4 regions of the Pseudoalteromonas sp. SCSIO 43088 genome follow, and region 2 is predicted to be linked to each of the others. Evidence: predicted binding sites of a transcription regulator. Region 2 holds the regulator's gene; each other region holds the start of a gene.
The links. The regulator sigma-54, encoded in region 2, starts transcription at its own class of promoters, with help from an activator protein. The targets are predictions, from matches to a motif close to GTTGGCACGNNNNTNGNNT.

Region 1: a site for sigma-54 is predicted at 5,510-5,528, ahead of J8Z28_RS08660 (LruC domain-containing protein). Genes of this name have one in related genera too.
Region 3: a site for sigma-54 is predicted at 1,203-1,221, ahead of J8Z28_RS03560 (DUF3192 domain-containing protein). Genes of this name have one in related genera too.
Region 4: a site for sigma-54 is predicted at 4,706-4,724, ahead of J8Z28_RS02375 (BON domain-containing protein). Genes of this name have one in related genera too.

What each region holds. Positions count from the first base shown of each region.
Region 1 is NZ_CP072675.1:1,858,842-1,866,937, reverse strand. It holds gene J8Z28_RS08675 (transposase) at 77-1,051, shown strand; gene gdhA (NADP-specific glutamate dehydrogenase) at 1,364-2,716, opposite strand; gene J8Z28_RS08665 (hypothetical protein) at 2,799-3,284, opposite strand; gene J8Z28_RS08660 (LruC domain-containing protein) at 3,287-5,476, opposite strand; gene J8Z28_RS08655 (ATP-binding protein) at 5,700-7,856, shown strand; gene J8Z28_RS08650 (M28 family peptidase) at 7,849-8,096, opposite strand, start outside.
Region 2 is NZ_CP072675.1:3,338,733-3,346,828, reverse strand. It holds gene rapZ (RNase adapter RapZ) at 1-627, opposite strand, end outside; gene ptsN (PTS IIA-like nitrogen regulatory protein PtsN) at 628-1,080, opposite strand; gene hpf (ribosome hibernation promoting factor) at 1,084-1,371, opposite strand; gene J8Z28_RS15410 (RNA polymerase factor sigma-54) at 1,399-2,895, opposite strand; gene lptB (LPS export ABC transporter ATP-binding protein) at 3,003-3,728, opposite strand; gene lptA (lipopolysaccharide transport periplasmic protein LptA) at 3,725-4,246, opposite strand; gene lptC (LPS export ABC transporter periplasmic protein LptC) at 4,236-4,790, opposite strand; gene kdsC (3-deoxy-manno-octulosonate-8-phosphatase KdsC) at 4,787-5,338, opposite strand; gene J8Z28_RS15385 (KpsF/GutQ family sugar-phosphate isomerase) at 5,342-6,313, opposite strand; gene J8Z28_RS15380 (calcium/sodium antiporter) at 6,317-7,285, opposite strand; gene J8Z28_RS15375 (ATP-binding cassette domain-containing protein) at 7,534-8,096, shown strand, end outside.
Region 3 is NZ_CP072675.1:774,428-782,523, forward strand. It holds gene J8Z28_RS03555 (GGDEF domain-containing response regulator) at 1-746, shown strand, start outside; gene J8Z28_RS03560 (DUF3192 domain-containing protein) at 779-1,159, opposite strand; gene J8Z28_RS03565 (D-2-hydroxyacid dehydrogenase) at 1,323-2,267, opposite strand; gene zntR (Zn(2+)-responsive transcriptional regulator) at 2,362-2,775, shown strand; gene J8Z28_RS03575 (SO_0444 family Cu/Zn efflux transporter) at 2,759-4,039, shown strand; gene J8Z28_RS03580 (1-acyl-sn-glycerol-3-phosphate acyltransferase) at 4,195-5,325, shown strand; gene J8Z28_RS03585 (DUF1289 domain-containing protein) at 5,588-5,833, shown strand; gene J8Z28_RS03590 (transporter substrate-binding domain-containing protein) at 5,830-6,531, opposite strand; gene J8Z28_RS03595 (DUF3283 family protein) at 6,686-6,886, shown strand; gene J8Z28_RS03600 (GNAT family N-acetyltransferase) at 6,889-7,314, shown strand; gene J8Z28_RS03605 (EAL domain-containing protein) at 7,330-8,096, shown strand, end outside.
Region 4 is NZ_CP072675.1:493,217-501,312, forward strand. It holds gene J8Z28_RS02350 (REP-associated tyrosine transposase) at 177-629, shown strand; gene yjgA (ribosome biogenesis factor YjgA) at 977-1,498, opposite strand; gene pmbA (metalloprotease PmbA) at 1,636-2,973, shown strand; gene J8Z28_RS02365 (VOC family protein) at 3,104-3,520, shown strand; gene J8Z28_RS02370 (LiaF domain-containing protein) at 3,770-4,429, opposite strand; gene J8Z28_RS02375 (BON domain-containing protein) at 4,760-5,326, shown strand; gene J8Z28_RS02380 (YqaE/Pmp3 family membrane protein) at 5,384-5,542, shown strand; gene J8Z28_RS02385 (hypothetical protein) at 5,796-6,005, shown strand; gene J8Z28_RS02390 (methyl-accepting chemotaxis protein) at 5,990-8,014, opposite strand.

The DNA of each region.
Region 1 (8,096 bases), 1.5 Mb from region 2:
GACACCCAACTTAATATTTCTCACTTCTCAAAATTATGACTAAACTTAAATTGTTCAACTCATGGAGGAGAAGAGCATGGCAACCCCACGTAGAAACTTGATTAGCGTTTCAAACACGCCTTATTACCATTGTATTTCACGCTGCGTTCGTCGCGCTTATTTGTGCGGAAAAGATCCACTAACGGGTCGTTCATATGAACATAGGCGCGATTGGGTTGAAAAGAAACTACTTCAACTTGGGCGAATATTTTGTATTGACATTTGCGCCTACGCTGTAATGAGTAATCACACTCATCTGGTTCTTCACATTGATATAGCAAAAGCTAAGCGTCTAAATAATAAAGCGATTCTTATTAGATGGCACAAATTATTCAAAAGTACATTCCTTTGCCAACGATTCTTAAATGGCGAATTGCTAACACAAACCGAGCTCGCTACGGTTAATACCAAAGTAAATTTATATAGAGAAAGGCTCAGCAGCATTAGTTGGTTTATGCGAGTTCTTAACGAGGGTATTGCACGAAAAGCGAATCAAGAAGATGGATGTAAAGGGCGGTTTTGGGAAGGTCGCTTTAAATCACAAGCTTTACTTGATGAAGCAGCACTTGCCGCTTGCCTTGCTTATGTTGATTTAAACCCAGTAAGAGCAAAAGCGGCCGATTTACCTGAGCAACCTGACTACACCAGTATTAAATCTAGAATTTATGCAGCTCAAAATAATAAGCAACCAAAATCGCTTATGCGCTTTGCAGGTAAACCTCGTAAACATATGCCTAAGGGACTACCATTTGAGCTCAAGACATATCTGCAACTTGTAGATTGGACAGGCCGTTCAATACGAGAAAATGAGCCAGGTAAAATCCCAGAAAATGCGTTACCAATACTTGAAAGATTAAATATTTGTACAGAAAACTGGCTCACACTCACCACTTCCTTTACCCACTCGTTTAAAAATACAGCGGGTAAAGAGCAAGCTATAACTGAGTATGCAAAACACATGAAACGAAAGAGAAGAAGCTCAATAACTAACTGCCAAGCTTTGTTTTGCTAAACACTTAAACTTTTCATTTACTACTTTTATTCATCTATTTTAAATAAATAGAAAATGTCTACGTTCTGAAATTAACTTTAGCTAAAACTAAATGACCAACCCTTAAATCTAAATAATACAAAAGAACTAAACATCATTATATGCAAAATTAGTTCAATCAAAAGCTGTGGCTATCTAGCTTTAAACTACTAAAAGTGGGTGTCTTTTTATAAAATGTATGTCTCTTTAATTCGCTTATCAAAAGCTGTGACTATCTACTTTTTACATACTAAAAGTGGGTGTCTTTTTATAAAAATGGATGTCTTTTATTTATTACACTACTCCTTGTTTTAACATTGCATCTGCAACTCGTTCGAACCCTGCTATATTCGCACCAAGGACCAAGTCATGTTCATTCGAGTACTGCTTGGCAGTAGCTGAAATTGTATCGAAAATAGACTTCATAACTTGCTGAAGTTTCTCATCAACTTGCTCAGCTCGCCACTTTTGCATACTGGCATTTTGAGCCATTTCAAATTGACTGGTAGCAACTCCACCAGCATTTGCAGCCTTACTTGGCCCTAAAAATACATCGTTGTCTTTAAACACTTTTAACGCATCAGCTGTGGTCGGCATGTTTGCACCCTCGCAGACAACAGAGCAGCCATTTTCAACCAAAGCTTCAGCATCTTTTTCGGTAATTTCATTTTGAGTTGCACAAGGAAGTGCAATATCTGCCTCATATCGCCATACATGATGTCCGTCGCTAGGGTATTGATTTACAGGCGTAAACTCAGCACCTTTGTGCTCGTTCAAATAATCCCTAAGCTCAGCACCTCGTTCATTTTTTAAGTGTTTTACAAGAGCCACATCAAGCCCATCTTTACAATACAAGGTCCCTTTTGAATCACTACAGCTAAGAATAACAGCATCGTATTGGTCAAGCTTTTCCATCAAATACAATGCTACATTACCAGCACCAGAAACTAGGCATCGCTTACCTCTTAAAGAATCGCCTTTAGCATCTAGCATGGCACTTAAAAAATATGCAACACCATAGCCAGTTGCTTCTGTTCTCAGTGAAGAACCTGCCATAATCTCAGGCTTACCAGTTAGCACCCCTTCAAATTGATTAGTGATCCGTTTATATTGACCAAATAGATAACCAATTTCTCTCGCCCCAACGCCAATATCACCAGCAGGAACATCTGTGTTAGCACCTATGTGACGATAGAGTTCAGTCATATATGACTGACAAAAACGCATAATTTCATTGTCACTTTTTCCTTTAGGGTTAAAGTCAGCACCGCCTTTAGCGCCTCCTAATTGCAACCCTGTGAGTGCATTCTTCAAAACTTGCTCAAAGCCTAAAAACTTCACCACACTTTGATTGACACTCGGGTGGAACCTCAAGCCCCCTTTATAAGGGCCTAGAGTTGAGCTAAATTCGATTCTAAAACCACGGTTAACTTGCACTTTGCCGTCATCATCAAGCCAAGGAACCCTAAATATTGCTTGCCTTTCAGGCTCAACTAACCGCTCTAGAATTGCCTGCTGTTGATATTCACTATTCCCTTCTACTACCTGATTTATTGATGAAAGCACTTCTTCAACAGCTTGATAAAACTCAGGCTCATTTGGATTAGACTCTTTAACTGATTGCAGTACCTCTTCGATATATTGCATTACAAAATCCTCTTTCAAGCTGTTGAAAATATTCAGTCTATTAGAATTAAACTAACTTAGACATAATATCGATCACTCATGTTTAACGAATAATGAACACCGCTGATTGCTCCCCATCATATTGCCACTCAAAACGCAGTGGTTCATTTTGAGAATCATAAAACCAAACTTCTGCCACAAGCTCTAAGGCACTATTTGCCAGCATCACAGTCGACGTTAATTTGCTTTGTTTTAGAGGTGCCCGCAATAAGCATTGATTGTAATCAGCCTTATTATCATCGCCTTTCAAGCAGATATTTAAATACGCTCTGCTATCACCCATGTTCAAATCAACATCTATGTTTAGTTCTATCTTGCTACTTAAATCAAATTGAGGAGCAATCGTTAGGTCAGCCATTGTCTCTGTTTCTACACTCGTGTCAGGAGGTGTTGTTTCTGGTGGCGGCGTGCTAGTTGTGGGTGTCTGCGTAACAGTTGTACTTACCGCTTCAGTTGAAGAGCTACCTTCACCACCGCCACCACACGCAGATAACATTAAGCTAATGATTAATAGAGTATAATGTTTCATGACTATTCTCCTCGTAGAATAACATTTGCAAGTTTTGCATTATTAAACCAAAGCGGCTTTTCCCGTCCTTCTGATTCAGCAAATGCTCTAAAGTCACTATACGCATGTGTTATATCAACACTCTCTTTTGGATGCGCCCATGAACTGCCAATCTCCATTGCCCAAGGTAGACCAGTTTCAGTTTGGAAATAATAACTTTGAGCACTATTACTGGCATCATCAGAGTCAGTGATTGAAAATAATTGTGAATTGAATTTTTCGGTTGGTTGTTGATTCTTAATATGAACTTCCCAACCACGTGGGTTTTGTCCAACTAAAAACTCACCATGGTAGTGATCTTGAGCTGCGAAAATAAATGGGTCTAAAGTATATTTTGGCGCTTCAATTGTGGTCACTCCATTTTGAAGTGAAACGGTTAAACTAAACGAAACTTTGCTGTTGGTATCACAGCCTGTTTCAGTTCTAAAATAACTACAACTTGACTGCTTATCTGCATAAGCCCAAGTGTCTGGCATGATAATGAAAATAGCATCTTCAACCCCTTGTTCTAATATAGAATGTGATTGTGTTTCGCCATTTATCGTTAAATTAATTGAACTTGTATCTATCTGACTTCTTAATATTCGTTTATCAACATCATCGGCTATCGTTTGATACAAACGAACTGCAAAGCCATTATGAAAATCAGCACCAATTCCAACCAACTCCCCTTCTATTTTGTAACCAATGGCCTGACCTTCTTTATCAATCAATGTAGTACGGTAATTTACAACTAAATCGTTAAAGTCATAATCACCAGCAAAAGGCCATTGATCTTCGTAGGCAAGGGTTACCCAGCCGTTTTCACCTGGGTATACCAAACTTCCATATGTTGTTACCGGGTAATCCTCGACTTCGCCGCCTGTTACCCCACCACTTGCGGTAATTGGGTTAGCCTCGCTGCCATCGGTTACACGAAAGCGTGCCCATGTTGCTCCCATCACAGCATCACTCGGTACATCAACCAGCACACTGTTATCACCTTGATTTAAACTGTATTTACTTACTGTGATTTCGTCTGGATCAAACTGGAAATTTTGATCCCAATCGAACCAAGCATATAAATAACCATTATCATTAGGAGCGGTCACAATTATCTGGCTGGTAGAACCTGCAACAAAATCAGTGACAAATTTAACACCATCATCTGAGCTATCGACGGGCGATGCCTGTAAATCTGCCGGAGTGTTAATGTTTTCACCATCAACAACGGCTCCTAAATAAACTAAATTTGATTGGTCTTCATTAGGGTCAAACAGATGGCGGGCACCACTATCAGCAAGCGCTGTTTTATATGGCATAGGTGCATCGCCAAAGTCGATCGAGTTATCAGTGACTTTTACTTCTGCAATAGCACAACGTGCCCCATCATTTTGATTCGATGTTGGCCCTAAGGTGAACACTGCAGCGGTAGGTGTATAACCAACCACAGGGCTGGTGCTTAAATCTACTTTATGGATTTTACCGCTGCGGTTATTACTAAAATAAAACTGACCTTGCACATCAAAGTAACCTGCACCATTAGCGCCAGTATCGCCGGCTATGTCGAGGTTTGCTATAAAAGTGGGTGTCTTATTATCTAAGTTGATTTCGTAAAGGTCGCCGTTTGACTCAACTGCATACAAAAGATTGCTATGTGGGTGAAAAGCAAAATCATAAATAGCTAAATTCCAGCTTGCTGAGCCTGCAACTAATTGTGCCTGATACTCGTCAGCCTCTTCAGTTAAATCAATGCCATATAAACCAAATTTAGGATGGTATAAATAGTAAATCGCCTGATTAGTTTCACTATTTACATGAATATCACCAACATAAAAATTGGTATCTGGTAGACCATTTACAATCAAACGTTGTAAAACATAATCGTTACCAATACGTACAACACTTCTCGGGGCTTGTTTGCTAAAGCCATACATGTACTGGTCTTGATAATTAAAGCCAACCGCATTTACGCTGTCGTTATTCGCCTCTGTTGTAAAATCCATTGACGCTGCAAGCACGGTGGTTTTGGCAGATACTAGGTCAACGCCAAACATTTGCGCAGGCGAACCTTGAATCAAAAATGCTTTACTTGGGCACTGTTCAAATGGTGCAGCACTTACAAAGCCTGTTGCAAGTGCGGTTATTAGGTAAGCAGGTATGTTACTTTTCATAATTACACTCTCCTGTGGATGTGTTATTACTCAAAGCAGTAACCATTCCAAAATATAACTCACGCTATAACAAGGTGTTATGAAAAATCAGCCTGAGTATTTGCAAGATGCAAGAGGCATAGTTGCATAATGCAATTCTTTTTAGCTATAAAAGCAAATCATTCCCACTTAAAAGAATGGCATGCTAGACTAGTTAGGAATAAAAATAATAATAAACCCCACTATGAAACTTAAAGCCTCTGTAATTCTGTACTTTGCCTTATCAATGAACAGTGCTTTTGCATCAACACTGCAACAAAACATTGATGAAGCCAGAACAATCAGTGACTACCAAAAACGATATGACTATTTAAAAGCCATCGATAAAAAGCTTATTGAGTCTGCCAGCCTTGCAGAACAAGTAAGTTATAACGTTAGATTAATTCACGTTCACATACACCTCGGCCAATTTCAACAAGCGCAAACTATCATTGATGAACTTGAAGCGGGCCCAAAATACAAAAAAGACTCCCCCATTTACAGCGAGTTGTATCTAGCGAAAGCGCGGTTGGCATACAGAAAAAGTGACTTAGAAACCGCAATTTATTTATCGCAACAAAATGTCGCCCTGTTTCAGCGCTTACAACTTACCCATTATGAAATTGATGCCGTGGCGAGTCTTGTCAGTGCTTATCATAATGCTGGCGAGTATCAAGCAGCCTTAAACTTGCTTGAAGTTTATATTCACGACAACAATCGCGAATTAACCTTAAAGCAAAAAGAAATGCTCTATCATGGTTATTCGCGTAATCTTGAACAGTTAGACCGCTTAACGCTTGCACTCGAATATAAGCTAAAACGCCGTGAAGTTATTCAACAGATGTCGCCGTCTATCTCGTTACAAGCCGGCATTAGTTATTCAATTGCTCAAAGTTATTTAGATTTAGAACAATACGAAAAAGCAAAGAGCGAGTTTATTACAGCCCTTAGTTTTGATAGGCAAACGGGCTCACTTTCTGATATCGGACATAGTTTAGTTAAACTATCCCAATGCGAATATGGGCTAAAAAACTACAATGTAGCACTTGAATACGCACAAGAGGCTCAACAGGTGTTCGCAAGTTATAACAGCGCACGAAATACAGCCTGGGCAAACCATAATATTGCGATAAATTTGCTCGAAATCGATAAAGCAACTCAGGCATTAACCATAGAAAAACAAGTGATCACTGAACTCAAGCAAGACGATCACTTATACATAGATGTACTACTTACATTAGCAAAGCTATACATTGGCTCTAATGAGCACGAACAAGCTAAACATTATGCTGAGCAAGCCTACAAGTTAAGCAACCAAAAAAATAAGCTGCAAAAGCAAATCACAGCCCTAGAACATTTGATCACTGTGGCAGAACAACAATCTGATTACAAACAGGCATTGTCGTATCAACGTGCTATTACAGAGCTTGAAAAAGGCTTTGCCCGCAACAACTACAATCAACGTTTAGCGGAGCTGCAAAATTCCATTGCCATGCGCGACCGTGATTTGGCCATTCAAGATTTAAAACTCCAAGATAATGAAAAAAGCCAAGCAATTGCCTCACAGCGCCAAACTATCTTATATAGCATTTTATTATTTAGCTTGCTTTTAGCTGTAATGGGCATTGCTTTATTAAGAATAAGACAGAGAAAACAGCTTATTGAACAGCGCCGAAATTATCTCGATAAACAAATCAGCCAACGTAGTAAGTTATTATCACAAGTTGCTCACGAGTTAAGTGGTCCATTAACCGGGTTGCGCTTACACCTTGAAACGCTCCAAGCAGGCTTAACTCAATTTAATCAGCTTACCTACGAAAAGCTCAACCAAAAAATCACTGATATGGCAACTTTAGTGACTGATTTAAATAAAATTTCACTTTTAGAACAAAGCAGCTTTCAGCTCAACGTAACAACAATTAATGCGGCTGAGTATTTCCAAAGCTTGCACACAGATATGGTGATCCAACTTGATAAATTTGAAGTGAGATTCTCACAAAATGTTGCTGATGAATTAAACTTTGAGTGCGATGCAACACGGCTTTCACAGTTATTTGCAAACTTAATCAGTAATTCGCTTAAGTACACAAATCACCCTGGTAAGATAAATTTGACGATTAGCCAAAATCAAACTCAGCTCTTAATCTGCTATGAAGACTCAGCCCCTGGCGTCAGCGATGAGAGTTTAGCAAAGATTTTTGACCATCTTTATAGAGTGCCAGACTTAAAAACAGTGAAACAGTCAGGTTCAGGAATTGGGCTTGCGATAGTAAAACAAATTGTCGAAGCCCATAATTGGCATATTACAGCTGCTCATAGCGAACTGGGTGGTGTCCGCTATGACCTTACAATTCCTATTTAGTTGATTTTTCTGGCCATTCAAACGCACCAACATCACCAGGAAATACAACCGGTGATTCAATACCGTCTTTGTTTACAGCGGCAACACCAAAATAGTAGTTATCGATAAAAACATTTTTAAGGGTTGCTTCGGTTACATTGCCAACATCGCGGCTAAATTGCCATTGTGGTTCACTCGTGTAACGCCAATAGATTTTATAACTGACCACCGTTGGATCATCGCTTTTATGCCAGGCTAATG
Region 2 (8,096 bases):
TAGGTAATCTTTTACTGGTTGATCAAGGCCGGTTAGTGGCTTTAAATCAGGTTCCCAGTGTGGGTTAGGTAAAAAGCGTGCATCAAAAACGTAGTCAGCTTCTTTTGGAATACCATGCTTAAAGCCAAACGACATAAAAGTAATAATCAGCTTTTTATCTTTTTTACCTAAAATCTTTTCGCGAATTGATTCTGCTAACTGATGAACACTCAGATCAGTGGTATCAATCATAAAGTCAGCGCGAGTGATCAACACATCAAGCAGGATTTTTTCTTGTTTAATGGCCAGATCAAGCGGCAAAGAATCAATAGATAGTGGATGCAAGCGGCGTGTTTCTGAAAAGCGCTTGATCAGAGTTTGGTCATCACTGTCTAAATAGAATAGTGTTGGGTTTGCGAAACCTGGCAGGTACTCAAGAATATCATTAAATTCTTGCTGCTCTTTCGGTAAGTTACGCACGTCGATGCTGACCGCTATTTTATAGTAGTTATCAGACACACTTCGTACGAGCGAAGGCAGTAAATTAACCGGAATATTATCAACGCAATAATAGCCTAAGTCTTCAAGTACTCGTAAAGCGACCGATTTACCTGAGCCTGAGCGACCGCTGATAATTATTAATTCCATTTATGCCTCTGCTGATATGACCTGAAACAGTTGCTGATCGGTAGTAGCACTACGCAGCTGTTTACAAAATTCTTTATCTTTAAGTCTATCAGCAATTGTTGATAAGGTCTTTAGGTGAAGCTGACAGTCACCATCTGGTACGATGAGTGCCACAAAAATATCAACTGGACGATTATCAATTGCATCAAAATTAATAGGGGATTCACTCACTATCACAAATGCATGAGGCTCATCTGCGCCGCTCATTCGGCCATGTGGAATAGCAATACCTCGGCCAATGCCGGTGCTACCTAGTTTTTCTCGGTTGAGTAAAGCATCTAGGATATCTTGTTGCGATAAATGAGGAAGCTGCTGGTGGGCCAGTTCGCTGATATATTCAAGAATTCTTTTTTTGCTATTAAAAAGGACCGCAGCTTTGCTGCAGTCCTGGTTAGTAAGTGAACTTAGTTTCATAATTTAATGTCGAGCTAATTTCTCTTTGTGTTTAATGACTTGGCGATCAAGTTTATCGATCAGTGAGTCAATGGCTGCGTACATATCTTGATGTTCTGTAGAAGCGAACAATTCGCCTCCGTTTACATGTAAAGTTGCTTCTGCTTTTTGGCTTAATTTTTCTACATCTAGAATGACATGAACATTATTAATATGGTCAAAATGCCTTTCTAGTTTCGCAAACTTGGTGTTTACATAGTCTCTTAATGAATCTGTGATTTCTACATGACGACCAGTTAAATTTAGTTGCATAAGCATTTTTCCTTCTATGTAAAACGTCTAAATCAGACTCTTACGCTGATTAGACGGAGGTATTGCTAGAGACTCACGATATTTTGCAATTGTACGTCTAGCTACTTTAATTCCTTGCTCAGCCAATATATCTGCAATTTTGCTATCACTCAATGGTTTAGCTGAGTTTTCTGCAGCGACTAACTTCTTGATTAAAGCGCGTATTGCTGTAGAAGAACACTCACCACCATTTTCGGTGCTGACATGGCTTGAGAAGAAATATTTCAACTCAAAAATACCCCGTGGGGTATGCATATATTTTTGCGTTGTTACCCGTGAAATCGTCGATTCATGCATTTCGACCATTTCAGCAACATCATTTAGCACCATCGGCTTCATTGCCTCAGGGCCATGCTCAAAGAAAGCTTGTTGTTGTTGAACGATACAGTTGGTCACTTTTAATAGCGTATCGTTACGGCTTTCTAAGCTCTTAATAAACCACTTTGCTTCTTGTAAGTGAGAGCGAATAAATTGGCTGTCGCTACTTGATTTAACAGAGCGAGACATCGCCGCATATTGGCTGTTCACTCTAATCTTTGGCATACAATCTGGGTTTAACTCGACTACCCAGCGGCCTTTCACTTTTTTCACTGATACATCAGGTATAACGTACTCAGATTCTTCGCGTACTATGCTATCCGCAGGCTTAGGATTTAAGCTGTGAATAAGCGTCATCACTTCTTTAAGCTCATTTTCTTTAAGCTTAGTCTTTTTCATCAAAGTTCGATAGTCGCGACTCGCTAATAATTCGATATGCTCAGATAAAACCATTTTAGTTTCAGCTAAATATGGCGTATCGGCATCGAATTGGCGTAGCTGAATGCACAGGCATTCTTGTAAACTGCGCGCGCCAATACCCACAGGATCAAATAACTGAATTCTTTTTAAGACCGCTTCGACTTCATCAAGTTCGATTTCTTCTTCATCGTTATTTTGATTAAAGCTTTCGACGATATCTTCACAGCTTACCGTTAAAATACCTGAGTCATCGATAGCTTCTACAATTGCCACAGCAATCGCTTCATCAGTAGGGCTAAATGGCGTGAGTTGCAATTGCCACATCAGGTATTCGTGAAGGGTTTCGGTTGATGCTCCCTGATAGATAGATTCATCTTCAGGCATTGGCCCTGACGATGTTGAAGGGGCGGCACTCATGTACTCATCCCAGGTAACATCCATTGCTAAGTCATCGCTTACGGTGTCTTTATTGAGAGCATCACTACTTTCTTGCTCGTACTCGCTAGGTGCTTCTTCGGCAGACGCGCTGACTTGTACATCGTCAGATTCAGCTTTTTGCTCATTCTTGCCGGTGCTTTCTTCGTTGTAATCCGCTTCTTCCACTTCAAGTAGAGGATTACTATCAAGCGCTTCTTGAATTTCTTGCTGGAGATCCAATGTACTGAGCTGCAACAAACGAATAGCTTGTTGCAGTTGTGGAGTCATTGTAAGTTGCTGGCCCATGCGCAGCTGTAATGATTGCCTCATGTATCCCTAACAATCCTTTTTAAGTTATCGATACCTGTATAAACACAGTTATCGATTTATTGTCATTGTTATAAGTCTAGCAGATGCTCTAGTCGCTGGCGTAATGGTTACAGCCTGAATTGCTCGCCTAGATATACATCGCGTACAGTTTGGTCTGCTAATACGTGCTCAGGTGTGCCTGATGCAATTAGCTCCCCATGAGAAACAATGTAGGCTTTTTCACAAACATCAAGGGTTTCTCGAACATTATGGTCAGTAATTAGTACACCGATACCACGATTTTTTAGGTGCTCAATAATTTTCTTTATATCTAACACTGAAATTGGATCAACACCAGCAAAAGGCTCATCTAAAAGGATAAATTTAGGATTAGCGGCTAATGCGCGAGCAATTTCTACACGGCGTCGCTCACCACCTGACAGCGCCATACCTTGGCTGTCACGAATGTGTTGAATACTAAACTCATCAAGTAAGCTATTGAGTGTTTCTTCGCGGGTGGTTTTATTTAGATCTTTACGAGTTTCTAAAATGGCCATCAAGTTTTGGTAAACCGTCAACTTTCGAAAAATTGACGATTCTTGTGGCAGATAGCCAATACCTAAACGCGCACGGCTATGCATTGGTAAAAGGGTGATATCGTTATCATCAATACTGATTTTACCTTTGTCGCTAGGTACTAGGCCTACAATCATATAGAAGGTCGTTGTTTTACCTGCGCCATTTGGACCAAGCAAGCCAACAATACTGCCAGCTTCAACTTCAAGACCGACATTTTTAACCACTTGGCGGCCTTTGTAGCTTTTAGCTAAAAGCTCTGCTTTTAATGTGCTCATGGTTGGCCTTTATTATCTTTTTTATTTTCAACAGGCACTAAAATAGTGTGTACACGATCTGTTGAATTTTCGTCTTTTTCAGCACTGATCAGCTGCTGTGCCATATCATAGGTAATGCTTTTTGCTGTTACTTTTTGACCTGCTTGAGTAACTTCAGCTTCACCATTTAAGGTTAAGAAGCGTTTTGCAACATCATAACGTACTTCTTCTGCGCTAGCGCTCATTACGGTGCCATCAGCTTGCTTTTCTTCGAAGTAAGCAGGCTTACCTGTGGCAATAATCAACTCTACTGTACCTTCGGTGTCACCGCCGTGTGCTTCAAGGCGTTCAGCGGTAATACGACGATTACCATGCACGATCTCTACGTTACCTTCAAATATGCCAACGCCATCTTTTAGTTTACCTACTTGGCGATCTGAGCTAATGCTAATTTGAGCGCCAGTTTGCTCGGCAGCTGCGCCCGAAAAGGCAATCAATAAGCTTGGGATCAGGAGTAATTTCTTCAGTTTATTGGTCATAGTATATGGTTCGTGTATGGTTAGTTAACTCAACAATTTCGGTTTTTAAATCGGCTTTTAAGCCTTTACCGGTAATCTTTAAATTCGGTCCTGTTAGTGTCACAGGTTGCTTAGAAAACATGGTCATTTTATCAATGTCGACATTAATGTTTTCTGCTTTTATATCTTCGATCATGCCGTTATGGGTTAAGTTTTTAGCAACTACATCCCCTTCAAAAATCAGCTGATCGTTTTCGTACAATGTGGCTTCTTTGGCTTTTACTTGCCAAACCTGCTGGTCGCCATAAATAGTAAAAATAGGTTGCTCAAAAAAGGTAAACCCTAATTGTTGATACAACTCCATTTTAGCAGCAGCCACTTTATGACTAATTTTGCCTTGCTCGTCATACGCTGTTTGCTTTAACGCCACTGCGGTGTAATCAGGTGTTGCGATGATCTCGTCTTCACTAGTTATTGTGTCTGTTGATTGGTTAAAGTACGGGTACCATAACCACACCATGCAACAAACAAAAACAATACTCAGTAAAATACGGGCTATATTCATGCGCTGGTTCCATCGCTAGTTAACGGCTTACCGTTTTCTAACATGAGTAAATCAGTTAATTCACGCACAGCTCCAAAGCCACCTGGTAATAATGTGGTGTAATGAGCCAGCTTTTTAATCAGTGGGTGTGCGTCGTTTACAGCAACAGCAAACCCTACTTTTTCCATTACTGGTAAGTCTGGACCATCATCACCAATATAGGCAATTTGTTCATCGGTCAGCCCCAGTTTATCTTTTAACTCTTGATAAGCAATCAGCTTATCTTCTTGTCCCTGATAAATGTGCTGAACTGTTAGGCTAGTCATTCGCTGCTGAACTATTTGTGAATGGCGGCCAGTAATCACTGCCACTTCAAAGCCACTATTAATGAGCGCTTTAATACCAAAGCCATCTTTAGTATTAAATGCTTTAAGCTCTTCGCCATCATTACCTATATAAATTCGGCCATCAGAAAAAACGCCATCTATATCACAGATTAGCAATTTTACTTTTTGTGCGCGCTGACTCACATCAGGGCTAAGAGGCTGGTATAGCTCGGCGAATGTCATTGCTTAAAGAACTCCTGCTTTTAATAGGTCTTGCATATTAAGGGCACCAATTGGCGTATTACTTTGATCTACCACAATTAAACCATTGATACGTTTACGTTCCATAATATTTAAAGCTTCAGCTGCAAGCATATCAGGGCGAGCAGTTGTACATGAACGGGTCATTACTTGGCTAATTGCCGTATTATGGATATCGATGCGCTGCTCTAAAATACGGCGTAAGTCACCATCAGTGAATAATCCGGCTAACTTTTCATCTGCACCAATCACCGCGGTCATACCAAGGCCCTTGGCTGACATTTCGATTAGTGCGTCTTTAATGCTTTGGGTTTCGCTAACGATTGGCGTGGCGTCGCCTGCGTGCATCACATCATCTAATGTAAGCAATAAACGTTTACCTAAGCTGCCACCCGGGTGCGAAAGCGCAAAATCATCGGCTGTGAAACCACGGGTTTCAAGTAACGCAACCGCCATTGCATCACCCATCACCAAGGTTGCTGTGGTACTTGCAGTTGGGGCAAGGCCTAACGGGCATGCCTCTTGGCTTACTTTAATGCACACATGTACATCAGACAGTTTTGCCATGGTTGAGTCTGGGTTGCCAGTGAGTGAAATCATCTTTGCGCCAATACGCTTAATAACGGGGATAATACTAAGTACTTCGCTGGTCTCACCTGAGTTCGAAATACACATTACCACATCATCACGGGTGATCATGCCTAAATCACCATGGCTTGCTTCGCCAGGGTGAACAAAAAATGCCGGTGTGCCAGTACTTGCAAGGGTCGCCGCAATTTTATTACCAACGTGGCCAGACTTGCCCATACCAATCACAATAATACGACCTGTACATTGGAACATTAATTGGCAAGCGTTATCGAAATCTTGATTTATATATTGCTCAATTTCTTGTAAAGCTTGTGCTTCAATTTCGAGTACGCGCTTACCCTGCGCGATAAAGCTAGGTTGTGTCATTAATTATCCTACTTGGCTGAAAATATAGCCCTGATATGCAATAAATGCGACTAACAAGAAGCCACCTTCTACTCTATTGATACGACGAGCACCTTTAAAGTTCAATGACATGGCAATCAATACAACGGTTGCTGCAATCATGATAAGTGCATCGCGGTTTGCCGCAGAAGGGTCAATAACTGATGGGTTGATAATACCCGCAAGTGGTAATACGGCGAGTAAATTGAAAATGTTTGAGCCAACGATATTCCCAAGCGCTAAATCGTCTTCGTTTTTTAATACCCCTGCAATACAGGCTGCCAGCTCTGGTAAGCTGGTACCAATAGCAATAATGGTTAAGCCTATTACAAGGTCTGATAGACCAAAATATTTCGCAATATCAACGGCTGATTCAACTAAAAAGTGTGAACTAATGGGTAATAAAATCATGCCGATGACTAACCAAAATACGGCTGATTTAGTGCTTACATCGTTCGGAACGTCTTCACATGCTTCGCTGACAAATGGGTCATCTTGGTTTTTAGCACGCAGAGACACAATAACTAAGCCACCAATAAACACGGCAAAAGCAATCATCAAGGCAATGCCTTCAGCGAACGAAAAATAGTTATCTGAGAACACATACCAAGCAGCTACAGAGATTAACAGGACCAGCGGCATTTCACGTTTAAGTGTCATTGAAGATACTGAAAGAGGGCGTAGTAAAGCTGTGACACCAAGTACAAGTAAGATGTTAGTAATGTTAGAGCCGACCGCATTACCTACCGCAGTATCTGTTTTATCAGCAAGTGCTGCCGATGCAGATACCATCATTTCAGGGGCTGATGAGCCCATAGCAACAACGGTTAAACCAATGATTAGGGTGGGGATCCCCATATTTTTTGCGAGTGCAGCCGCCCCATAAACAAACCGATCGGCACTCCAAACGAGTGCAGCAAAACCAATAATTAAAATGACAAAAGAAGTCACCATTGTGATACGCCAACATTACTTATACAGATGACTGCAAATAGTAACAAAAGCGAACCTGAAAGTATAAGTAAAAGAATGGGCTGGCGAGCATAAAGCGTGCTTAGCAAGGAAACTAAATTTCAGGTGTCGTTAAGCTCTTTGCAGCTAGCTTTAGAATTTATTGATAGAAAATATTACAAAATTTTACGATTTGTTTTTTCCATCTTGACTAAAAAACCCTTAAAATGGCAAAACTAGTGAAAAACGTTATGGAGAGCGACTTGTCGCAATCAATAGTAGAAATCAAGGATGTAACCTTTTCACGGGGCGATAGAATCATATATAGAAATATGAGTTTTAACATTCCGAAAGGCAAGATTACCGCTATCATGGGACCAAGCGGCATTGGTAAAACCACCATGTTGCGCTTAATTGGCGGTCAGCTTAAACCTGATTCTGGTGACATTTTATTTGAAGGCAACAGCATTCCTGGCATGACTCGCAAGGAACTTTATGCTGCCCGCACCAAAATGAGTATGCTGTTTCAAAGTGGCGCTTTATTTACCGATATGTCAGTGTTTGACAATATCGCCTTTCCTTTGCGCGAACATACTCAACTCAGCGAAGATTTAATCCGACTTGTCGTTTTAATGAAATTACAAGCTGTCGGCTTACGTGGCGCACAAGACTTAATGCCGTCTGAGCTTTCTGGTGGTATGGCTCGCCGTGCTGCTTTAGCGCGTTCAATTGCTCTTGATCCAGAGCTTATCATGTACGATGAGCCATTTGCTGGCCAAGATCCTATCTCTATGGGTGTGTTAGTTAAACTAAT
Region 3 (8,096 bases), 1.3 Mb from region 2:
TTGACGGCTACGAAGTGCTTACTAAGTTAAAAGAAAGCGCGACTACCAGTATGCTGCCTGTAATATTTATTTCTGCCAATACCAGCCATGATGACGAAGCGAAGGGCCTTGAATTAGGCGCGATGGACTACATCACTAAACCATTTAGTGCTGCTATCGTGCGTGCTCGAGTGCGTAATCAGTTGCTGATCAAACAAAAAAATGACTTACTCGAAATGCTCGCCTCAATTGATGGCTTAACAGAGATCCCAAACCGACGTTATTTAGATGAAAATTTAGCGCGAGAGTGGCGTCGTTGCCGTCGAGATCAAACCCCGCTATCTGTGTTATTGATGGATGTTGATCACTTCAAGCGTTACAACGATTGCTATGGTCACCGAGCAGGTGATGATTGCTTAAAACAAATTGCTCATGCCTTAGTTGGGGCGTGTGAACGAGGCAGTGACTTTGTTGCTCGTTATGGTGGTGAAGAGTTTGCTGCGGTGTTGCCCAATACTTCAGCTAAAGAGGCTATGTCGTTTGCAAATAAACTGCGCAATGCGGTGAATGATTTAAACATCCCACATAAAGCGTCGCTAAATGCCGACCATGTCACAATTAGTATTGGTATTGCGACCACAGAAAATGGTCAGGTTTATGCAGAACAAACCTTACTTGAAGAAGCTGATTTAGGTCTTTATCAGGCTAAAGACGCCGGGCGAGATCAGATAGTATCGAGAATGATCGCAGTAAATGAACATGAGTAGGCAAAGCCTACTCATTCGTTTCAAATTATTTATTAACCATTGCTAAGTGATTTATAAATCGTATCACCTACGCCAATTAACTTATCATTTTTAAATACGAGTGGCGTACACTCGTCTTTAGTCATCTTGCCATCAGAGTGAATACTATGCGTTGCATAGAATAATACTTGGTAAACATCATCACCTTGCTTTAATAACTCGGTAAAGTTAGGTGTATTTAGTTTGTTTAATACAGTTTGGTAGCTCGTATCTAATGCAAGATTAGAAATCACTTCACGGTTATTTTTATGCTGTTTTTGCCAGCTAGAAGAGTTACCAGCCCAATGTGTGTCGGCTTCACCGTCAGAAACAGCAATGACACAACCAGTTAAAAATGGAGCTGTTAGCGCGGCAATAAGAAGTGCTTTTTTCATGTTATTTTATCCCGAAGAAATTGTTTTATAGTTATTCACTTAATAGCAAACTGCTTGCCAAACTTGTAAATCACAACTAAATCAATTGCTTAGATTGTGTTTGGTCAATGAGTTAAGTAATAAATTACTAATTACTTAGCTCTATTGACTAATAAATTGCGGTTTAGACCAACCTGTTACGTGTTTCGCCTTGATTAAATGCTTGGATATTTAACGCAATTTCGTTAACTAAGCGCACAATAGATTCTTGGCTCGCCCATGCAATGTGTGGAGTAAGTAATAAGTTTGCACCTTTGTATAGTGCCAGCGGGTTTTCTTGCTCTGCGGGTTCTTTACTGAGTACATCAACACCGGCTCCGGCAATAATATTATTAGCTAATGCATCAGCTAAATCGGCTTCATTGATGATCCCACCACGAGCAGTGTTAATGATGATAGCTGACGGTTTCATCATGCTTAATTCTGCCGCAGCGATTTGGTTGCGCGTTTCATCAGTAAGCGGGCAGTGAACACTAATGATATCGGCTGTGGTTAGGGCATCATTGAAACTAACACGACCTTCACGAGGCGTTTGGCCTTTTCGTTCACTAATGATGACATTGGCACCAAAGGCGCGTGCTACATCGGCAACGGCTTTACCCAGTGAGCCATAGCCAACAATAGCCAGTGTTTTGCCGGCAATTTCATTAAAGCTGTAATCTAAACGGCAAAACATAGGGCTTTGCTGCCATAAGCCTTGCTGGCAATCATTAATGTATCTGTGAGTATTGCCCAGTAAATTAGTGATGAGAGTAAAGGTATGTTGCACCACACTCGGTGTTGAATAGCCCGCTACATTTGTCACTGCGATGTTATGTTCTTTGGCTGCACTTAAATCAATGTTGTTAGTCCCTGTCGCTGCAACACATATTAATTTTAAATTAGTTAATTTGCTCATGGCGTTCTGATCAATCACCACTTTATTACTGATAACGATATCGGCATCTTGGCAGCGCTCAACAACCTGTTCTTTAGCGGTTAAATCGTAACAGGTTAATTTACCTAATTGCGCTAAGGCATCTAACGAAGTGTTGGCTAATGTCGCTGCATCAAGGACAGTAATATTCATGTGCTTTCCTTTTTTAATTTATTGCTTGACCTTGGGGTGTACTCCAAGGTTTATAGTGAGCATAATAAATAAACGCTTCACAATGGAGACGGTGATGAAAATAGGTGAGTTTGCCCGTCAGTTGGGTGTCTCAACAGATACGCTACGGTACTACGAAAAGCATGGTTTGTTAACGCCTAGTTCGCGTTCAGACGTGGGATATCGTTTTTATTCTGAGAATGACTATAAACAAATGGCGTTTATTCTCAGAGCAAAGAATGTTGGCTTTAGTCTGGCTGAGATCAAAGAGCTACTGCAAATTAAGTTTCATAAAGATCAGCATTCTTGTCATGAAGTTAAAGAGATGACGATACAAAAACGTGATCTCGTTGCACAACGAATTGCAGAGCTTACTCGCTTTTATGACTCACTATCATTATTAGCAGATAAATGCTGTGGCGGAGAAGAGCCTGCTGAAAACTGTTCAATACTAACGACGCTGGAGGATATCGATGGACTTACTCAATAATTTTTGGCATCTGTTTTTACTTTCAGCGCCTTGGTTAATGTTGGGTTTATTCATAGCTGGTCTTCTCAATGTGTATTTGCCTGCTAACTTTCTTAACCGGCATTTAGGCAAAGAAGGGTTATGGACCACAGTTAAAGCAGCCTTTATTGGAGCTCCAATGCCATTGTGTTCATGTGGTGTGATCCCTGCGGCCATTGGTTTGAGAAGGGCGGGGGCGTCAAAAAGTGCCACCACAGCATTTTTAGTTTCAACCCCTGAAACTGGGGTCGATTCGGTTTCGGTATCTTATGTATTACTAGGCCCATTTATGGCGGTAATACGTCCTATTGCCGCCGTGTGTAGTGCGATTATGGCGGGAGTATTAGTAGGTAAAGAGAGCGAGCTTCATCAGCATCAAAACACAGCATCAGATGAAAAAGACTCAGAATCAACATCTTGTTGTAGCAGTAAACAGCCTGAACCTGTGACCACATCAAGCTGTTGCAGTAAAGAAGCGCCTCCTAAGCCCGCACAAAGTTGTTGTAGTAAGCAATCACCTCAAGAACTTGAGCCTGCTAAAACAACAAGTTGTTGTAGTAGCAAGGAATCGCAACCAACACAGGAGCCGCAACACAGTTGCGCAACTGAAAAAGCAGCACCTTCGCAGAAAAGCTGTTGCAGCACTGAGCAGTCAACTAAAGCCGTTGAAAGTCGTTTTAGCAAACTGAAACGCGCGGTGAGCTTTAGTTGCAACAAGCTGCTTGAAGACACCATGATTTGGCTAATGATCGGTTTATTCTTTGCTGCTCTAGTACAAACTTATGTACCAGAATCTTTTTTAAGCCAGTGGGGTAATGGCATTCTGGCGATGCTGGTGGTTATTTTAATCAGTATTCCTATGTATATTTGTGCTACTGCATCGACACCTATTGCGGCAGGCTTATTACTCAGTGGTGTGTCTCCGGGGGCGGTGTTGGTGTTTATGTTGGCAGGGCCGGCAACCAACATTGCAACGCTTGGTGTGGTTGGAAAAGAGCTTGGCAAGCGTGCGGTATTTGCCTACTTAATAGGGGTGATTGGCACGGCGCTGGCATTTGGCTTTTTAACCGATTATTTAGTGGCGCAATATGGTTTTGTGGTGGCGCCGATGATGGGCGAAGAGCATGAAGTTCTACCACATTGGTTAAGCCTTGTGGCAGGTATTGTGTTGGCAATTTTAATGCTTAGATTACTGCTAAAAATGGTATTAAAAAAGGCGTCGAAAACTGGTAAGAGCATTGCTTAATTATTTGTTATAGATATATATTTTCTACATTAATTGGCATTTAATTTGGTTAACTATCGCGTCTCGGTTCGCATTTAAAATTGCCTGAGTTATAATCCGCCAATTATTTTTAACGGCACGCTCAGCGTGCCGTTTTTTAACTTAAGTAGTTTTTAATGAGTGAAAGTGTGGATAAATACGCCGACATAAGACCTTACAATGATGATGAAGTAGCTGATTCAGTAGCGCGTTTGATTGCTGATAATGCCTTTGTAGATGTAATCGCTAAGTATAACCTACCGCGCTTTTTATCGAACTTCCCATTTATTACTCGCCCATTAGTGCGCAGTCAGCTGCGTAAAAAGTGGGGCAACACCGCATCGGTTGAGCAAGTTCAGCATGAAGTGGCTGATTATTTAAATAAACTAATCACCCGTACGACTTCAGAAGTAACGTTTTCGGGCATCGATAAACTAGACCCAAAACAAGCTTACTTATTTATCTCTAATCACCGCGATATTGTGCTTGATCCTGCGTTGGTGAATTGGGGCTTGTTCAAGCACAACATGCCGACAGTTCGCATCGCAATTGGTGATAACTTGCTGCAAATTCCTTATATCACTGAGTTAATGCGTTTAAACAAGAGCTTTATTGTAAAGCGCTCAGCGAAAGCTCCAAAAGAGATGCTTAAAGCATTGTCGCAGCTGTCTGCTTATATCTATGACTCACTTGCTGAAGGCCACTCAATTTGGATAGCGCAAAAAGAAGGCCGAGCAAAAGACGGTTTTGATCAAACAGATCCTGCCTTACTTAAAATGTTGCAGTTACAAGGTCGTAAGCAGAAAAAAGAATTTGCTGAGTACGTACGCGAATTAAAAATTGTGCCAGTGTCTATCTCTTATCAATACGAGCCATGCGCGATTGCAAAAGCGAAAGAGCTTTATCATAAACAGCAACATGGTCAGTATGTGAAACAGCAAGGTGAAGATATTGCTAGTATTGTTGAAGGTTTTAGTACAGCTAAAGGGCATGTACATTTAGCGTTTGGCGAACCAATTGAATCGGGCTGCGAATCACCTGAAGAGCTGGCAAAAACCATTGATCAGCAAATTGTTGATTCGTTTTTCTTACACCCAGGTAACTATATAGCGGGTGGTTGTACGCAAGCTGTGATTGACGAAAAAGATGCTGCTGCATTTAACGAGCGACTAGCAAAAGTGCCAGAGGAGCTAAAACCTTTGGTATTAGCTATGTATGCTAAACCTTTTCATCGTAAAGCAGAACTTGCCACAAGCGAATCTGAGTAAGCGAAACAATTATACCAATCCGCAATAATACTTAATCATTTTGAGGGATTAAACCTGTCGCTACCTGCGTTAAAAATTTCTCATTTAGAACAACTAAATAACGAAATTTTCTCCTTGTTATCAACAAGGTTTTCTTGCCTCAAAATAAACTACTTAATTAAGCGAATTGGTATTAGTTTAAGAAGCCACTTTTTAAAGTGGCTTTTTTTATGGTTAATTTTCAGGCTATACTTTTAATATTCTTTATTAACCGGCATTTGTGATGCAACAAATTGAAATATTTGAAATTCCAAGCCCTTGCAAAGGGATATGCCAAGTTAATAACCGAGGCTATTGTAAAGGTTGCTACCGCAGTCGTGATGAGCGTTTTTATTGGAATAAGTTTACCAATGCAGAAAAACGTAAAGTCATTAGCTTATGCCAACAGCGTTATAAACGTTATCTTCAGAAAAAACAGCAGGCAGAGCAGCAACAAACAAATCCTGAGCAAGGCGGTTTTGATTTTTAAAATTTACTGAGGTTGTATTTCGATTTTAAAAATTGCACCGTGCCGTTTTCATCAAGCTTTTTAAGTACTTTAGTCAGTTGCGGAATTATCGCTTTATGCCGTTTATGCACAAAGTGAAAGCTCTGCATCGGCATTAAAACCTGTTTATGAAAGGCTGTTTGATCAAACCCCGGATGCTTAGTCGACAATAAAAAGTCTAGTAATATTGTCCCTTCAACACGTTTTTGCGTGAGTAAATTAAGCTGCGCAGTGACATTTCTAACCTTGATCACATCGCCTGCAAATGGGTGGTTATCGATATAACTCTGAGCCGCTGGGTAGCTTGACTGAATTGCTAACGATTTAAGATCTTCATATTGGCATTGTCGGCAGTTTTTCAGTAGCACTAGATTAAAATCAAAAAGCGCATAGTCTACTTTCAATAAATTAGGATAATCGTCTTTAACATCGGCAATGCGCCCTAGTTGCCCATCGAGCACACCTTGGTTTGCAGCAACCAGCGCATTTTGATGATTAAAATCGATTATATGGATCTCATAGCCAATTTCTTTGTATGCCATTTTCATTAAATCAATAACATAGCGAGCTTGTGGTGTATCAGCGGGGCGATTAAAGATCAGTAAATTAGTGCTGGCACTACTTGAGAAGCAAAAAAACAGCAAAAATAAGGCAAATCTGTGACTCAGATACTTCGACAACGTGCGTTCCTTGCGTACATAAATTGCTCGTTAATTTACTGATATGTGTTTCCAAAATCAAGCTTATCCCTGTGCTTTTTAAGCTAATAAAAGGGATTAAAGCCTGTTAATTTTGTTATACTTGTGAAATCAAAAAATTTATTGCTGAGAAAGTATGAGTTTCAATCTATGTAAATTGCCACGAGAGCAAAAATATCAAATTCAATTGGATTACGAAGCGTCTTTTTGGGCTTATCAAATAAAGCGTGGTAAGAACACCCGCGAAGGTGTTTACACTGCAATAAATAGTCGTCCAATATCTGAGCAAGCGTTCTTAAAGCAGCAGTTTGAGCATTACCTTTCGCTTATGAGCTAACCATGGCTGCGTTTAGATTTTGTTTACTTGAGCCAATTAAAACGCCGTTAGTAAACAAATTTTATGATAAACACAAGGCTCGCGGCCGAGCGAGCAAAGCTGACCAAGTATGGGTTGCTTACAAAGAAACAGAAATAATTGCCGCTTGCCGAGTTCAAAACCAAGCTGGGCTGTTATTTTTGTCTACCCTTTATGTTGATGAAGTATGGCGGGGTCAAAAAATAGCTTCACAATTACTTGCGGCTGTCACCGCCGCACAAAAAGGGACAGTTTTTACCTTCGTGTACCAAAATCTGATTGATTTTTATCTACAAAATGGGTTTAACTATGCATTAACATTACCCAATTCTTTGCAATCGTTGTTTGAGGTATATGCGCATCGAAACGTAGTTGCGATGCACTTTACGCGTGACACAGTGCCAAGTTAGCAATTTGGAACGTCAATGACTAAGTTCTTCTCCAGTATAGCGTTATTTTTTATTTTGACCTGTGGCTTGTTTAGCCATCCCGCTATCTCTCAGGTAAAACGTTTATCAACCAGTGAAGGCTTATCGCAAAGTTATGTAAACACTATGCTTATCGATAACAGTGGCTACTTGTGGTTATCGACTGAAGGTGGCCTCAATCGCTACGATGGTTATCAGGTGGTTCATATCAAAGGCCCTAATGGTGAGCTTGAAGATGCCATCATTGACCGTATTTACCAAGATCCACAAGGCTATATCTGGATAGCTTCACTACAAGCGGGTTTATTCCGCTATGATCCCACTTCCGATACTTATCAGCAGTTTATTGCTAAACCAACCACTGAAGAGCAAATTTTTATTGAGTCGGTGTTTAGCATGGTAGCTGTTGATGACAAAACACTTTGGCTAGGGCTAGGCTGGGATTTTGCCAAACTAGACTTAGAAACGAAAAAAATCACCTCTATTTTTGAAATTCCTGAGCGGGTTAAAAGCAGCGTTATTCGAGAGCTTTTCGCGTACCAAGGTTATATTTTTATGGGCACTAGTAATGGTGCTTATGTGTATGAGTTGGCATCAGGAAAAGTCCGTAAACTTGAACATCTCCAAAATGAGCCAAGTCATATTTATCAAAATTATGTGAAATCGTTCGCTATTATCAATGAACAAACATTGCTAGTGGGGGCTGTTAGAGGCCTTTATCAGGTTGATATTAGCAATTTAAAAGCAATGTTTGATACCCCTGA
Region 4 (8,096 bases), 1.0 Mb from region 2:
TTTAGGTGATTATTATACCTGATGTTCACGGCTAAAGCCGTTCCTACGGGGTTGTAGGAGGTGTTTTAACGCCGAACATGTTTATCTTTTTCCCAGCTAAAGCGGTTCATACGAGGGTTTAACTTGATTCTTATACGTTTTTGTCTAGATTTAAAATAATAAATGGAGGGTTATGGATGACCGCACATTATCAAAATCTAAGAAAGCATAGGGTATCAATCCCATTTCATTATTACTCTGTTACCACTTCAACGCTTGATAGAAACTGTTATTTCTCTGACTTTAATAATGCACGAGTTTTAATTAACACCCTAAGGGCTATAGATGAAATTAAAGCTAAAACTATCTGTTTTGTGGTAATGCCTGATCACCTACACTGGTTATTTCAATTACAAGATAAAGTACCTTTAGCTCGATTGATTCAAGAGGTTAAAGGGAAGAGTTCATATCTCATAAACAAGGCAACATGCTCTAAACGAAAAATTTGGCAGCCAGGATATTATGATTCCTTAATAAGGAACGAAGAACATTTACTTGGAGTATCGAGGTACATCATCGCAAACCCATTGAGGGCTGGAATTGTTAAAAGTGTGCGTGATTACCCTTTTTGGGATTGTATCTATTTATAGGTAAATTCTTCACGGATAAAGCCGTTCCTACGAGGTTGTAGGTGGGTTTTTAGACCGTAATGGTAGATGATTGTTGTGCGTGATGTTCACGGCTAAAGCCGTTCTTACGGGGTTGTAGGAGGCGTTTTAACGCCGAAATATTTAGGTGATTATTGTACGTGATGTTCACGGCTAAAGCCGTTCCTACGGGGTTGTAGAAGGCGTTTTAACGCCGAAATATTTAGGTGATTATTGTACGCAATTTTCACGGCTACACCCGTTCCTACGGGGTTGTAGGAGGTGTTTTAACACCGAAATGTTTATTAAAAAGCCGCAAAATTTTCATTAAGCGGCTTTCTTTATACAAATCAAAGCATAATCGCATCTTTTAGATACTGGAATAACTCTTTGTATGCTTTGGCTGGCTTTTCTGCTTTCACTTCTTTTGCGGCGCTGCGCACTAATTGGCGCATTTTTTGCCGCTCAAGAGAAGGGTATTGATCGATTGTTGAATTGATCAGGTCGTCACCTTGTTTAATTAAATCATCGCGCAGGGTTTCGATTTTGTTCATCAAAACATCCGCTTGATTGTTTTTATTAAGCATGATGTCGATCATCGCTTGGATTTCATCAACGTTTTCTGTGGTACGTAATACTTTTGCGATGTAGTTTAAGTTACGACGGTAAGCATCGCTCTTATCACTTACTTTATCAGAAACAACAAGGGCTTCTTTTAAATCGTGATTAAGCGGTAAACGATCGCGCTGCTTTTTCGGCATTTTTGCAATTTCAGCACCCAGACCATGATATTGCATGGCTTCACGTTTTAATTCGCTTTTTGATACGTAAATAATTTCTTCTTCGATAAGTGGCTTTTTCTTCTTCGCCATAAGGATGCTCATTCAGTAAACTTAACTATTCGCTATTATACGCCATTTAGTTAATGATTAATATTAGCTGATGCAGGTCTCGCAGTGTGTTAGCATTCGTTACACTATAAAAAATATCAGAACCTAGGACACACAAGATGAAAGATCCTATTTATCAACACATTTCTGAAGTGAAAGACGCAGTAAGCGAAGTGCTTGAGCATGCAAAAAAATTGGGTGCTACTGCGGCTGAAGCGGCGATGTCGAGCACGTCAGGTTTGTCTGTCAGCACGCGCATGGGCGAAGTTGAAACAATAGAGTTTAACCAAGACGGTGGCTTAGGTATCAGTGTTTATGTGGGTAACAACAAAGGCTCTGCTTCAACAGCTGACTTAAACCCTAAAACATTACGTACAGTGGTCGAAAAAGCCATTGATATTGCAAAGTTCACCTCTGACGACCCATTCAATGGTATCGCCGATAAAGAGTTACTTGAATTTGCACCGCAAGATTTAGATTTATACCACCCGTGGGAAGTTAGCCCAGAGCAAGGTGTTGAGTTTTGTCATCAAGCAGAACAAGCTGCGTTAAATGCCGATGAGCGCATTGTAAATTCAGACGGTGCGAGTTTTTCTTCTCACCAAGGTTTACGTGTTTATGGTAACAGCCATGGCATGATTGCAGGTTACCCACGTACGCGTCATAGCATTAGTACGATGGTGATCGGTAAAGAAGGCGAGCAAATGCAGCGCGACTCGGCTTATACCATCGCGCGCCATAAAGATGATTTAAATGACGCTGCAAAAGTGGGCCTTGAAGCAGCAACCGAAACCTTGGCTAAACTTAACAGCCAAAAGCTAGGTACTATGAAAGTGCCTGTAATTTTTAGAGCTGATATTGCTAACTCATTGTTTGGCCATTTAGTGTCGGCGATTGGTGGCGGTGCGCTTTATCGTAAGTCGAGCTTCTTGCTTGATAGCTTAGGCACTAAAGTTTTTAGCGATTGTGTGAATATCTCTGAGCGCCCGCACTTATTAAAAGGTTTAGCGTCTTCACCGTTTGATGCTGAAGGTTTAAAAACCGTAGACCGTGAAATTATTCAAGGCGGTGAGCTGCAAACTTACCTATTAGCAAGCTATGCGGCACGTAAACTGTCAATGGCACCAACGGGTCATGCTGGTGGTATTCATAACTGGCTAGTTGAACAAACCCATGCCGATTTAAAAGCACTTTTAAAAACCATGGGCACAGGCTTATTAGTAACGGAACTTATGGGCCAAGGTGTGAACACGGTAACGGGTGATTACTCACGTGGCGCGGCGGGTTTTTGGGTTGAGAATGGCGAAATCCAATACCCAGTAAGTGAAATCACGATTGCTGGTAACTTAAAAGATATGTTTAAGGCCGTTGTGGGCTTAGGTGGCGACATCGAACGTCGTGGCGGTATTCAAACAGGCTCTGTATTGATTGAACAAATGCAGGTTGCTGGCAGTTAATTCATAAATAACGAATCATTTTTTAAAAGCCTCACTTTAGTGGGGCTTTTTTATTTGAAAAAACGCTTTACCTAAACTTAACTTGAGGTTTTATCTTGGTGGCAGTTTAAAAATAAAAAGGAAAACTACCATGTATTTAGAGCACGTAAACCTTGTTGTTAGTAATGTTGATGCCATGCTGCACTTTTATAAAGCAGCATTCCCGCACTGGCGTGTGCGTAGTCAAGGCGATAGCAAATGGTCGGGCAAACCGCGTAAATGGCTGCACTTTGGTGATGATTACCAATATCTTGCATTAAGTGATAACGGTGAAGATGAAAACCGTGATTTAGCAGGCCACCAAGTAGGCCTTGCTCATTTTGCTTATGTGACAAACGATATTAATGCTGTAGTTGAGCGTCTTGTTTCGGCTGGTTATGAAATTGATAAACACGGCCCAGAAAACCCTTATCGTAAAAATGTATATTTCATCGACCCCGCAGGTTTTGAAGTTGAGTTTGTAGAGTATTTTAGTGATATCCCGAGTGAGAGGAATAATGACTTGTGAAGGAGCTGTCAGCTTTCAGCCGTCAGTTTTGAGCCGAATTGTGTTGTTTGTAGGTCAGGTATTGATTGATGGAATGGCGTTGTATGTACGACGCGCCAAGCAAGCGTGACGCCTACGGTTGATGTAGGCGTGAAATTTATTTCGCGCGCACTATTGTTGGTCGTGCTTTAGCGCGTCATTGATGAAACGTATGCAATATCTTGTCGCCATAAATGACGACTTACATTGACATAATCGCACCTCACAACTTTACTGCACCTTATTCATTTCTTTCCAGCTGGCTTTTAGGCTGTTGGCAAAGCTGATGAACTTTTCTTTCATGGTGCGTTTAACTGAAATCTCAACTGAGCCTAGCCATACATTACCTTCAATGGTGATAGTTGGGCCTTGGCCTTTATTTAAGGCTACAGATTTATTCTCTACGCTGCCAATCACGCTAAATAATTTAGATACCACATTTACATGTTCTGGTACGTAGATTTCGTCGTTACCTAAAATACAGTTCACGTAAATGGTGACATGCTGATGTTGGAAAATTGCTTCGCTAAAGTCGAGTTCGATTGAACCTAGGCAGTTTGTTAGGTGAATTTCTTTTGGTACTACCCATTGGCCGCTGCGCTCATTTGAACCCAGAATACTACGAAGCTGCAGGCTTTCGTTGTCGCTGCTGTGGCTATAGTGAGGTTTAAATTGCGCATGCTTATGCGATTTATAGTCAATATCCGCTTTCAGATCTAAATCAGCAACTAGTTCAACCAGTACTTCGTTGCTAGTGGCTGCCATTGCCTGGTCTAGTCGGCGTTCAAATGCTTCGGCTGAAATAACAGCATGACTGTAGTTATAAATGAGTTGATCAATAACTTCTTCTCTTACTTGATCGATTGGGCGATCTTCAAGTTTAACGGCCATGGTAGTTCCCTGTTGTGATTTTAAAGGTGATTTTTTAGTTATTAATTACGAAGCAAGCCTTAGGCCAAAGTTTATTTTTATATAAATCAATGATTTGTGTTTTTTTGCTAATAAACAACTTCGTTAAATTAACCACAGATTAATAAAATCAGCAACTAAGTGGCCATTTTTGCAACATCGTGAACTTCTTACCGAGCAGCTTGTAAATCTTTACCTAAATGAATATAAATAGCTGCTGAATGGGTGTTTAACTTACTGAAAATAAACAAGTAAATAGTTGGCATTATAGTCGCATTAGTAAAAGTGTCTTTAATCAAAAGGAGAAAGATTATGAACACTTTTAACAAATCTATGATTGCCGCTTTAGTAATTGGTGCAACTAGCATGTCAGCTCAGGCAAGCAGCTGGGAAAATGAAAGTAAAGATGCTTGGATTGATGGTAAGGCAGAAACTGTGCTTCTTATGAACACAAACCTTAACAACTTTGACATCAACACTGATGTAACTAATGGCAAGGTTGTACTTACAGGTAAAGTTGATAGCGAATTAGATAAAGAGCTTGCTGAAGAGCTAGTTCTTAGCCTAGACGGTGTTAGCTCTGTTGATAACGAACTAACTGTTGTTAAAAACATGAAAGCTAAGCACATGAAATCAGACAAAGCTGATTCAGCAGAAAGCGACTTAACCGACGCAAAAATGAGTACTGTAATCACGACACGTTATTTATTTAACTCAGAAGTAGGTGGTACAGACATCGATGTTGATACTGACATGGGTGTGGTAACTCTAAAAGGTACTGTTGAGTCTGATGCAGAAAAGCAATTAGCAGTAAGCATTGCTGAAAACGCAGAAGATGTTCGCAAAGTAATCGATGAATTAACGATTGTTGCTGAATAATAGCAAGCCCTATATAGCCCAGCTTTGGCTGGGCTTATATTTTTCAAGGAGTGAGTCATGGATTTAATACGTATTATTTTATCGGTTTTAATTCCACCTCTCGGCGTATTTTTACAGGTAGGTTTAGGTGCGCAGTTCTGGATTAATATTCTTTTAACCTTATTAGGGTACATTCCAGGTTTGATTCATGCTGTGTATATCATCGCTAAGCGATAATCACCGCATTAATCTACAAGGATGGGTAATGGAGCACAGCAAGGATGGGCTGTAGGAGTAACGGACGATAAACCGCAAGGAGTTTACAGTATGGATAATGTAACTACGCACAAAGGACAACAAGGAAGTAACAAGGCGTTATGGAGTAGCGCACAATGGCAACGCTTTATGGATAAAGTGAATGGAGATGACAGCAAGGAATAAGCTTAGGCAGGAGCCAAACAGGATGAAGCTAGCGTAAGGAGGAGACTATATGGAACAAGTACAAACGCAACCAACACAAGGATTGACCAACAAAGGAGTTGCTTTATGGAACAAGCAACAGTGGCACGAATTTATGGAACACGCGAAAGCGGTTGCGCCACGACTAACAGGGAAGGCTGACGATAAAAACCCGATGTCATCTTCAGGTGACATCGGGTTTTTAACTACTTCAGCAATTTATCTTTATAACTTAAATTGATTCACCGTTTTATTTAAAGCGGCTGCTAATTCATTCAAATCACGTGCTTCATCCGCCAATTCATGGGCATGATCCGCAGTGCTATTCACTAAATGATTAATCGCTGCCAAGCTATTATTGATATCTTCTGCAACCACTGTTTGCTGCTCAGTCGAAGTCGCAATTTGATGACTTTGATCTTGCACATTTGTCACAGATTGGGCGATATCTTGTAGAGCTTGCAATACAATTTGTGTTTGCTCAACTGAGCCTTCAGCACGCTCTTGACCTTGTTGCATCATAGTCGATGCTTGTTGGGCAATTTGCTGTAAACGGCTGATCATGTTGCGAATATCATCAGTAGATTCTTGGGTTCTGCTTGCCAGTGAACGAACTTCATCAGCAACAACTGCGAAGCCTCGACCTTGCTCGCCAGCACGGGCTGCTTCTATCGCCGCGTTTAGTGCGAGTAAGTTGGTTTGCTCTGCTATTGAGTTGATAACATCAACCACCGCGCCGATATTGCCACTTTCTTGCTCAAGACCCGCAACCACTTTAGACGCTTCACCGATGTGACTCGCCAGAGCGGTCATCACTGATTGAGCTTGAGTTGAACGTTTCGTACCGTCAACGGTAATGGTTTGCACTTCTTCAGCTGCATTATTAGTGTGCTGAGCATTGCGCGAGATTTCCATCACAGTAGACGCCATTTCGGTTACCGCCGCACTTACACTATCAACTTGTTGCTTTTCTTGCTGAATTTCATCGTTGGTTTTTTGCGATACAATTTTCAATTGGCTTGCAGCTTGGCTAAGTTGCTCGGCCTGCGCAGCAGTATTAAGCATCATTGCACGAAGTTTATCGATGAAGGTATTCATGTGATGAGCAAGTTGGCCCACTTCATCATTACTCTTGATTTCGATTTTTTGTGTTAAATCGCCATCACCTGATGCGATATCACGCATAATGTAAGTTAGCTTAGTCAGCGGCTTGGTGATCATTTGCGTGGCCCAGAAGATCATCGCAATGATAATCGCAAGAATGATGATCACAGAGGTTGTGGTTGTCATCACCGCATCATTTACTGGCTCATCAATCATACTTGTTGGAATTAAAATACCCACGTACCAATCAAGGTAAGGGGTTTCTAGCTCAAGGCGGTTGTATACAACGTAATATTGCTCACCTTTGAAAGTAACAAAGCTGCTGCCATCTTTTTGGCTTTTCATCGCGCGGTTTAATTCGCTAAAGCCTGATGTGTCGCTAAATTGTTTTTCGAGGGCATCTAGGCCTTCTTTGCCATTCGGACCTTCGTCAGTCACAGATAGCTTGTGGCCAGTGCGCTTAGATAAGTGCACAACCTTTTGATTGCCATCAAGTAAGAAACCAAAGCCTTGGCCATTAAAGCGAATTTCTTCAACCATGTCGTTGATGTTGTTTAGCTGTAAATCGACACCACCAAAGCCTATTAGTTTGTTTTGCTTATAAACAGGCTGTTGCACAACTGCAGAGGCATTACCTGTGGTTAAATCTACAGAAATAGGACCAACATAAAGCTTGTTGATCTTTAAAGCATCTTGCCACCAACCACGTTTGTAAGCGTAGTAAGGTTGGCCATTATAATGAGTGGTTCGCTCGTTTTCTTTAAAGTACTCACCTGTTGTTGCAGATGCAAAGAAGGCAGATAAGATGTTGTCATCGTTGCCACTGATACGCACAAAATCTTGATTAACGCTGTCGTATCCAGGTTGGTTATCAAGGCTTTGATCACGTTCAGTCCAATTGTCGAACCAATTCACTAAATGCGGATTTGTAATGAAGGTTTGAACCACTTTACCGTATTTGGCAAAGTAACCTTGCATTGAAAGTCGCTCACTCTGTAAATAGCTGTCGGCTTCGCGTTGAATAGCTTGGCGCGATAGATCAGCAATATGGCTAACAAAAAAACTAGACGCGATGATCAGTAGTACACTTATCGTCCCGCCGATGAGTAGTAATATTTTTTTACGTAAAGAGAGGTTATTTAACATAGGTGCACGTGTTTTTATTATCGGGTAGAGTTATCTATCTAATCATATTTGCACCCAAATCGCTACACCGTTAAGCGAACGT